2 regions of the Caballeronia sp. GAWG1-5s-s genome follow, and region 2 is predicted to be linked to the other one. Evidence: riboswitches for the same ligand, from Rfam matches in the RefSeq annotation. Region 2 holds a riboswitch; the other holds the start of a gene.
What was found. Region 2 has a riboswitch for cobalamin ahead of cobG (precorrin-3B synthase). Riboswitches for the same ligand answer to the same signal wherever they lie in the genome.

Region 1: another riboswitch for cobalamin. It lies ahead of NCR34_RS03890 (TonB-dependent receptor domain-containing protein); the one in region 2 lies ahead of cobG (precorrin-3B synthase).

What each region holds. Positions count from the first base shown of each region.
Region 1 is NZ_JALQDC010000003.1:310,873-315,282, reverse strand. It holds gene NCR34_RS03895 (FecCD family ABC transporter permease) at 1-724, opposite strand, end outside; gene NCR34_RS03890 (TonB-dependent receptor domain-containing protein) at 760-2,631, opposite strand; cobalamin riboswitch at 2,717-3,011, opposite strand; gene NCR34_RS03885 (ATPase) at 3,251-3,640, shown strand; gene NCR34_RS03880 (cell division protein ZapA) at 3,637-3,951, shown strand; RNA gene ssrS (6S RNA) at 4,056-4,238, shown strand; gene NCR34_RS03870 (EVE domain-containing protein) at 4,331-4,410, shown strand, end outside.
Region 2 is NZ_JALQDC010000022.1:419,306-423,715, reverse strand. It holds gene NCR34_RS16230 (cobalt-precorrin-5B (C(1))-methyltransferase) at 1-428, opposite strand, end outside; gene cbiE (precorrin-6y C5,15-methyltransferase (decarboxylating) subunit CbiE) at 447-1,655, opposite strand; cobalamin riboswitch at 1,740-1,927, shown strand; gene cobG (precorrin-3B synthase) at 2,070-3,284, shown strand; gene NCR34_RS16215 (precorrin-8X methylmutase) at 3,277-3,903, shown strand; gene NCR34_RS16210 (precorrin-2 C(20)-methyltransferase) at 3,900-4,410, shown strand, end outside.

The DNA of each region.
Region 1 (4,410 bases), on a different contig from region 2:
ACACCCGCAGCCGCACGCGTTCCACCGGCACGCCGAGCGAACGCGCCGTGGCTTCGCCGCGCAGCAGCACGTTCAACTGCGGCGCGCACGGCACGATCAACGCGAGCGCCACGCCGAGCGCGAGCATCGCGGGCCACGGCGTCGATGCGCCGTTGAGGTCGCCGGTCAGCCAGAAGATCATGCCGCGCAGCCGGTTCTCCGGCGCCACGCTGAGTATCAGCGTGATGAGCGCGCCCCACCCCGCCGCGACCACGACGCCCGTGAGCAAGAGCCGTGGCGATGCGTCCTGTTCGCCGTGCCACACGTGCGTGCGCGCGAGTCCGAGCACCAGAACGATGGATGCGAGCGCGCCCGCGCACGCGGCGAGATCCACGCCCCACCACGGCATCGACGCGAGCATCGCGGAAAGCGCGAACGCCGCCGCGCCGCCGGATACACCGAGCACGTAGGGTTCAGCGAGCGGATTGCGCAGCAGCACTTGCAGCAGCGCCCCGGCGAGCGCGAGCAGCGCGCCCGACGCGAAGCCCGCGAGCGCGCGCGGCAATCGCAAATTCAGCACGATTTCGTCGGCGATATCGGGCGTGGCCGCATGCGCGTGCAGCAGCGCGGCGATGGCGCGCGATGGCGGCAGCGCGACGCTTCCGAGCGCGAGCGACGCCGCCAGCACGCCAAGGGCCGCCGCCGCGAGCGCGAGCCAGATCGCGGCGGCGCGGCCTGCGTGCATCGCCTTCATCGGGCGGCGCGCGTCAGCGGCGTGGCTCACGACGGATGCCAGCCGATCGTGACGTAAGCGCCGCGACGCGGCGTGTTGTACGAGTAAGCCAGTTCATAGTTGCGGTCGAACAGGTTGTCGATGCGCGCATTCACGTACCACGACTTCGTGATGTCGTATTGCGCCGAAAGATTGACGACGCCGTAGCCCGCGAGCGTCGAATCGTAGTCGCTGCGCGCGCCGCTCACGATCCATTCGCCGCCCACGCGCCAGCGCCCGATCGAGCGATGCGCCGACAGCGACGCGAAGCGCCTTGCGCGACGCGTGAGGTCTTCGTGATTCGTCTCGTCGACCGGATTCTGAAACGTCACACTCGCGCGCACGTCGGTTGCGCCCACGTGTCCCGCCCACGATCCCTCGACGCCCTGCACCTTCGCGCGCCCGACGTTCTGCGCGGTATAGAAGCCGCTGCTGTCGCCCACGTAGTCGATCAGATTCGAATAGCGCGTCTCGAACGCCGTCACGCGCACCACGCCGATCTGGTCCGATGCGTACTGCAACGCGGCCTCGGCCGAATGGCTGCGCTCCGGCTGTATCGACGGATTGCCGCTGAACGGATAGTAGAGATCGTCGAAGCTCGGCGCGCGAAACGCCGCCGCGTAGCTCGCGCTCGCGCGCCAGTGCGAATCGAAGTTGTACGCGTAGCCCAGATAGTAGCTGTTCGCGCTGCCGAAGTCGGAATACTGGTCGCGGCGCACGTTGGCCTGCACTTCACTCGGACCGAAGCGGCCGACATAGCCCGCGAAGACGGAGTTCACATGCCGGTCGGGCGCGCTGAACTGATCGGAGTCGAGCGACTGGTCGAGATGCTCGTAGCCGAACACGAGCTTATGCGCCTCGGTGAGCCGGAAGTCGTTCTGCCACAGATACTGATGATTCTCCGAGTCGAAGCGGCTCGTGTAGACGCCGTTGTGCTCGATATTCGCCCGGTCTTGCCCTTGCGCGACGGTGAAGTGCGTCGTCCAGTTGTCGGTCAGCTTGCCGTTCGCGAACACCGACGCCGAGCGCACGCGATCATGCGATTCGTTGAGATCGGTCGGCACGCCGTAGGGATCGTCGAAGCTGTTCACGCCGTTCGATTGCAGAAAGCGCACGCCTGCGTCCCACTTGTCGCTGAACTTGTGGCGCAGCGTCGCGGCGACGCTTTCGTTCAGATAACCGTTCGCGTTCGGATTCGCGGCGGGCGCGAGCGCGGGATCGATCGACGAGAAGCCGTCGGTCTTCTCGCGCGACACGTTCAGGCTGAACGTGGTGCGGCCCCCGGCATCGAGCGCGCCGTCGACGCCCGCCGACTGCCGCTGCGTGTGATAGCTGCCGTATTCGGCTTCGAAGTGAAAGCGCGGCGGATGTGCTTCGCCCTCCTTTGTGAAAATCTGCACGACGCCGCCGATCGCGTTGGACCCATACAGCGCCGACACGTTGCCGTTGACCACTTCCACGCGGCCGGTCTGATCGAGCATCAATTGCGACAACTGGGCCGCGCCCAGAGAGACGGATTCGACGCGCACGCCGTCGATCAGCACCAGCGATTGCGTCGACGACGCGCCGCGTATGAAGACGCCCGAGGTTGCGCCCGGCCCGCCGTTGCGCGTGATCTGCACGCCGGGCGCAAGCGCGATGAGCCCGAGCACATCGTTTGCATTGCTGTCGGCGATGTCTTGCGCGTCGAAGAGCGTCGCCTGCGGGATGGAATCGGCGAGCGGTTGCGCGCCGCGCGTCGCCGTGACGACGACGGGCGCGAGCGTCTGCGACGGAGAATCGGAATCGGCGTGCGCGGCCTGGACAAGCGGCGCACTCGCGGCGGCGCACATCACGACGCGCGCCGCGCGACGAATGAGGCCGGACGAAGGCAAAAGCATGTGTGGAGCGTTCCCGTTGGAGACTGGCGCGTGCCCCGCTCCCCGCGAGGTCTGTGCGCGACGCACGCGCCGTCTTGCAAAGCATCGGCGCGCTGGACGATTGGCCGGTATCCGGGCTGGCGACGCATCGTCCCGCCTTCCCGCGCTTCGAAGCGCAGTGGCGCCGACACGTTTCTTGCAGTCGCGTCTCGGATGGCAAACGACCACGGAGCAACAAGAAGAAACGCGCGAGGGACGACTTGCAACTTGCGTTGCGGTCGCTTACCGTTGCGGGGGCAGCACAGGTTGGCGAGCCGCGCGAGGCGAGACAACGCTTCCTGTTTCCCGTTTGACTGCGCCGCAAGAAAGGCGGCGCGAGCACCAAAAGTGCGGCAAGTGTAGGAGCGCGCATGGGGGCCGTCAAGAAGGCGCGCGCCCCGTCATCGCGAGGCTTGAGCGACGAGCGAGCAACGAGCAAGCGTCGTCAGCCACGCATCCGAGTGCGTCACGCGCGGCCATTCCGCACATGAATACGCGGCGATGCGCGCAAGATCGCGTGTTGTTACGTCTCGAAACGAGACAATTATCGGAAGCACCGTTGAACCGCGCTAAAATGCCAGGTCTTTAGAGGACGCAGCACATGCTCAACGAACTCGAATCACTGTCAGGGAACATCGGCCGGCTGATCAAGATCAGCGAGCGCCACAATCAGGCGCGTCTCGCGCTCGAAGCACAAATCGAACAGCTGCGCGCCGATTACGCCAGCGTTCAGGCCGAACTCGCGCAGGTTCGCCACGAGCGCGACACGCTGCAAGGCGAACGCGATTCGCTGTCCGCGAAGATCGACGACGCGCAAGTGCGCCTCAACGCGATCCTCGAAAAACTGCCGCGCGGCAAAGCGCATCATGCCGAGAGCGACAATCAGCTCGATCTTCTGAACGCCGAATCCAGCGCGTCGCGCGAAGCGCAGCACGAACATGCGCACGCGGAAGAAGTGCACGGCGAGCAACATCAAGGAGAGAAGGCATGACGACCACGCAGATCGAAGTATCCATTCTCGGCCAGCAGTATCGTCTCGCGTGCTCGCCGGAAACCGAGGCCGCGCTGCGCGAAGCCGTGGCCCGCGTGGATGCCGAAATGAACAAGGTGCGCAACGCAAGCAGCGTGCGCGGAACGGACCGTATTGCCGTCATGGCCGCGCTTTCGCTCGCGTCCGAATTACTGAAGCTGCAGGAAAGCGTGCGCCACGGCGAAGCATTTCCGGCCGAGGAAATCCGCCGCACCATGCATTCGATGAACGAGCAGCTCGGCGCTGTCATTGCGCAATATGAAGCGCACTGACGGTCATGCGCTGATCTAATCAGCGTCGCGATATCCATCAAAAAAAGATACCGCGAGAAACGCAGGCAAGGGCTGCAAGGACCAAACGTTTGGTGTACAGTGAGGTTTCCCTGCCTGGTACGCCAAGGTCATATATTCCTTGAACCAATGCTACATTGGCACGGTTGCGGAACGTTGCAGCACGGGCGCGCGCGTCACTCTGTCTGATGTACCCGAAGTGTTGCTTACCGCGACCAATCTTGAACCCAGGTTCAGGATGCCGGCCTAGCGGCTGAGGCGGGGACCTTATTTCTGGAAGCACGAACGGCATCGGTTCTTACCGGTGCCGTTTTCATTTGCATCGCCCGAAACCGCACGCACACTCCTTCACGCCGAACTCATGCGCTACTGGCTGATGAAGTCCGAACCGGACGAAGCGAGCATCGATCATCTCGCGCACGCGCCCAAGAAGACGCTGCC
Region 2 (4,410 bases):
GGCGCGAGCGCGAGGAGATGCTCGGTCATCATCTTGCGCGGAACAGGGTTGATGGCCGGCTCGCCGATGGCGAGCGCGAGGCCCGCCCGCGTCACCGTGCCCACGCCCGGCCCGGCGTGAAAGCGCACGCCCTTATCCGCCGAGAGACGCACGCGCGCGAACACCAGCGCGCCATGCGTCACGTCCGGATCGTCGCCTGCATCCTTGATGACGCCCGCTTCCGCTGCATCGCGCATGCCGTCGATCAAGCGGCAGAATTCGAGCTTCATCGTGACGCGCTGGCCCTTGGGCAACACGATCTCCGCGCGATCGCTCATCTGCCCGGTCAGCAACAGACGCGCGGCTGCGAGACTCGTCGCGGTCGCGCAGCTTCCGGTCGTGTAGCCGCTTCTGAGCGGCGCGGGTTGTTCCGATGTCTCGTCACGCATGATGAGCGTCGAATGCGGTCAAGGCTTGCTCGCGCAGAGCAGCGTGATGGGCAACGCTTGCCGCCAGGTATCGAAGCCGCCGAGCGGTTCCGCATGCGCGACACCGATGCGCACGAGTTCACCGCCATGCCGCGCGCGCCAGTCGACGAGCGCGGCTTCGCTCTGCAGCGTGACCGCGTTCGCAATGAGCCGCCCGCCCTGACGCAGTCGCGACCAGCACGTATCGAGCACGCCCGGCACGGTCACGCCGCCGCCGATGAACACGACGTCGGGCGCGGGAAGGCCCGCGAGCGCCGCTGGCGCTTCGCCCTTGACGAGCTGGAGCGCGGGGACGCCGAGCGCATCGCGGTTATGTTCGATCAAACGCTGCCGGCCCTCGTTCGCTTCGATGGCGATGGCACGGCAGGACACATGCGCGCGCATCCATTCGATGCCGATCGACCCGCAGCCCGCGCCCACATCCCACAGCAGTTCGCGCGGCTGCGGCGCAAGGCGCGCGAGCGTGACGGCGCGCACATCGCGCTTGGTCAACTGGCCGTCGTGACGATAGGCGTCGTCGGGCAGGCCGGGCGTGAGCGGCGGACCGGCATGACCCGCATGCGTGCGGCATTCGATGGCGACGAGATTGAGCGACGCCACGAATGGCTCGCGCCAGTCGTCCGCGCGCTCGTCGATGCGGCGTTCGTTCGCGCCGCCGAGATGCTCGAACACGGTCATGCGGCTCGGGCCGAATCCATGCGCCGTCAAGAGCGAAGCGATCGCAGCGGGCGTCGCGCCGTCCGCGCTCAGGACCAGCAGGCGCTCGCCGCGAAACACATGCGCGAGCAGCGAGGCAACGGGCCGCCCGACAAGCGACACGCAGCGCGCGTCCTGCAACGCCCAGTGCAAACGCGCAGCGGCGAGCGACAGGGACGAAGGCGCGGGAATCACGCGCATCTCGTCGACGGAAAGCTCGCGAGCGAGCGTCGCGCCGACGCCGAAGAACATGGGATCACCGCTCGCGAGCACGCATACGGGCATGCCGCACGTGCGCTCGGCAAGCACGGCATCGAGAGAAAACGGGCTGGGCCACGGCACGCGGCGCGCAGCGATGCTCGCAGGCAAGAGCGCAAGATGACGCTCGCCGCCGTGAATCGCGCCGGCCTCGACAAGCGCGCGCCGCGCCGCGCGGCTGAGGCCCTGCCAGCCGTCCTCGCCGATGCCTACCACGGTCAGCCAGCTCGACATGGGGCGTCCCCTCCTTGCGGTTCGCGACGCGCTTCATGCGACGATGCCCTGCACGAAGCGTTCTGATGGTCGATAAAAGCGGGCATAATACATCGGTACGTCGGTGCCCAACGGTTCAACCCGCGGGCCTAACAGGGAACACAGCGAAACTGTGGCTGCCCCCGCAATTGTACGCAGCGAGTCCGCGCTCCACTGCCACTGGTTTATACCGGGAAGGCCGGCGCGGGCGCAGACCTGCCAGCCAAGAGACCTGCCGACTCACGCTTTCCACGCTCAGCACGCTTTACACGCATTATTCGCGCGACGCCGTCCGGGCGGGGTGTACCGGTGGCATCGCCCGAAGCGAGAATCGCACCGGTCACGCTTTTGAACGCTTCTTTTCCGACATCGCGGCCCTCGGCTTGTCCCGGCCTCATGCGCATCGTGCAGGCGCGCGACGGCGGGCTCGCGCGCCTGCGCCTTGCCGGCGGCGAGCTCCACGCGCACGCGGCGCATGCCGTCGCGCACGCGGCCGTACGGTGCGGCTCGGGCGTCATCGAGCTGACCAATCGTGCGAATCTGCAACTGCGCGGCATTCGCGCCGATGCCCACGCGGAACTCGTCGATATCGCGCTGAACGCGGGCCTCGGTCCGCAAGCCGACGGCGGCGACGACTTGCGCAACGTGATGCTGAGTCCGCTCGCGAGCGACGCCACGCGCGGCCTTGCCGCCGCCATCGTCACCGCGATGCAGGCCGATGCCGCGCTGCACGCGTTGTCGCCGAAGTTCGCGCTGCAAGTCGACGGGGGCGAACGGCTGGCGATGCTCGATCATTCGCACGATCTCTGGCTTTCCGCGCTCGGCGACGGCGGGCGTTACGCGTTCGGTTTCGCGGGCTCCATGCCGCATCGTATGAACGACTCACCCGCGCTCGGCAGCATCGCGCGCGAGCATGCCGCGGACTTCGTCATCGCGGTGCTGCGCGCGTTCGTTGCGCTCGCTTCGAACGACGAACATCGCATGCGTGACCTGCTCGCGCGAATCGGCGTGACGCGCTTTCTCGCGATGCTTTCGTTCGATCCTATCGACACTGCCTGGCGTCGCGCGCCGGTCAACGACGCGCTGCGCTTCGGGGCGCATCCGATGCCGGACGGCGGGCACGGGTATGTCGGCGCGCAGACGCAACTCGGACGGCTCGACGCCGCCACGCTCGACGCGCTCGCCGATCTTGCTTCGACACACGCGCAAGGCCGGCTCTTGATGACGCCCTGGCAAGGCGTGCTCGTACCCGGCGTCATGCCGCAGCATGCTGAACACGTGCGCGACCGCATGAACGCGCTCGGCCTCGTCACGCGCGCAGATCATCCGCTCGCGCGTCTCATCGCGTGCGCCGGTTCGTCGGGCTGCGCGAAGAGTCGCGCTGATACCAAAGCCGACGCGCACCGCCTCGCCGCGCTGCTGCCTATGCACGACGATGTGCATCTAAGCGGCTGCGAACGCTCGTGCGCCGCCGCGCATCCCGTCGCGAACACATTGATCGCGGTGTCGCCTGGACGCTATGACTTGCATGTCGACGCGCGCCTCGTCGCACCAAACGTATCTATCGAAGAGGCGGCCGCGTGGCTCGCCCGGAGCCATGCCGATGCTTGACTATATCCGCGACGGCGCCGAGATTTACCGCCAGTCTTTCGCGACGATTCGCGCCGAAGCAAACCTGAGCGCGATACCACGCGACCTCGAAAAGCTCGCCGTACGGCTGATTCACGCGTGCGGCATGGTCGATATCGTCGACGATCTGCGCTTCTCTCCCGGCGCAGGCGACGCGGGACGCACGGCCCTCGCAGCCGGCGCGCCGATACTCTGCGATGCCCGCATGGTCGCGCACGGCATCACCGAGGCGCGTCTTCCGGCCGATAACCGCATCATCTGCACGCTCGGCGATCCGTCCGTGCCCGAGCGCGCCCGCGCCATGCGCAACACGCGTTCTGCTGCTGCGCTCGAACTCTGGCGGCCGCATTTGCAAGGCGCGGTCGTCGCGATAGGCAACGCGCCTACCGCGCTCTTTCATCTGCTCGACATGCTCGATGCCGGCGCGCCGAAGCCCGCGCTCATTCTCGGCTTCCCGGTCGGCTTCATCGGCGCGGCGGAATCGAAGGCGATGCTCACAGCCGACAGCCGCGGCGTGCCCTTCGTCGCATTGAACGGACGACGCGGCGGCAGCGCGATGGCCGCCGCCGCAGTCAACGCACTTGCTTCGGAGAACGAATGATGAGCGGACGCCTGTATGGCCTCGGCGTCGGTCCGGGCGACCCCGAACTCATCACCGTGAAAGCGCTGCGGCTCCTGAAGTCCGCGCCGGTGGTCACGTATTTCGTCGCGAAGGGCAAGAAGGGCAACGCGTTCGGCATCATCGAAGCGCATCTCGACGACGCGCAGACGCGCCTGCCGCTCGTTTATCCAGTGACGACCGAAGCGCTCGAACCGCCGCTGTGCTACGAGACGATCATCAGCGCGTTCTACGACGAAGCCGCGCTCGCCATTGCGGATCATCTCGAAGCGGGCCGCGATGTGGCCGTGATCTGCGAAGGCGATCCCTTCTTCTACGGCTCGTACATGTATCTGCACGACCGTCTCGCCGGACGTTTCGATGCGCATGTCGTGCCCGGCGTATGTTCGATGCTGGGCGGCGTGTCCGTGCTCGGCGTGCCCCTCGTTTATCGCAATCAAAGTCTCTGCGTGCTGTCCGGCGTGCTGCCGGAAGACGAGTTGAAGTGCA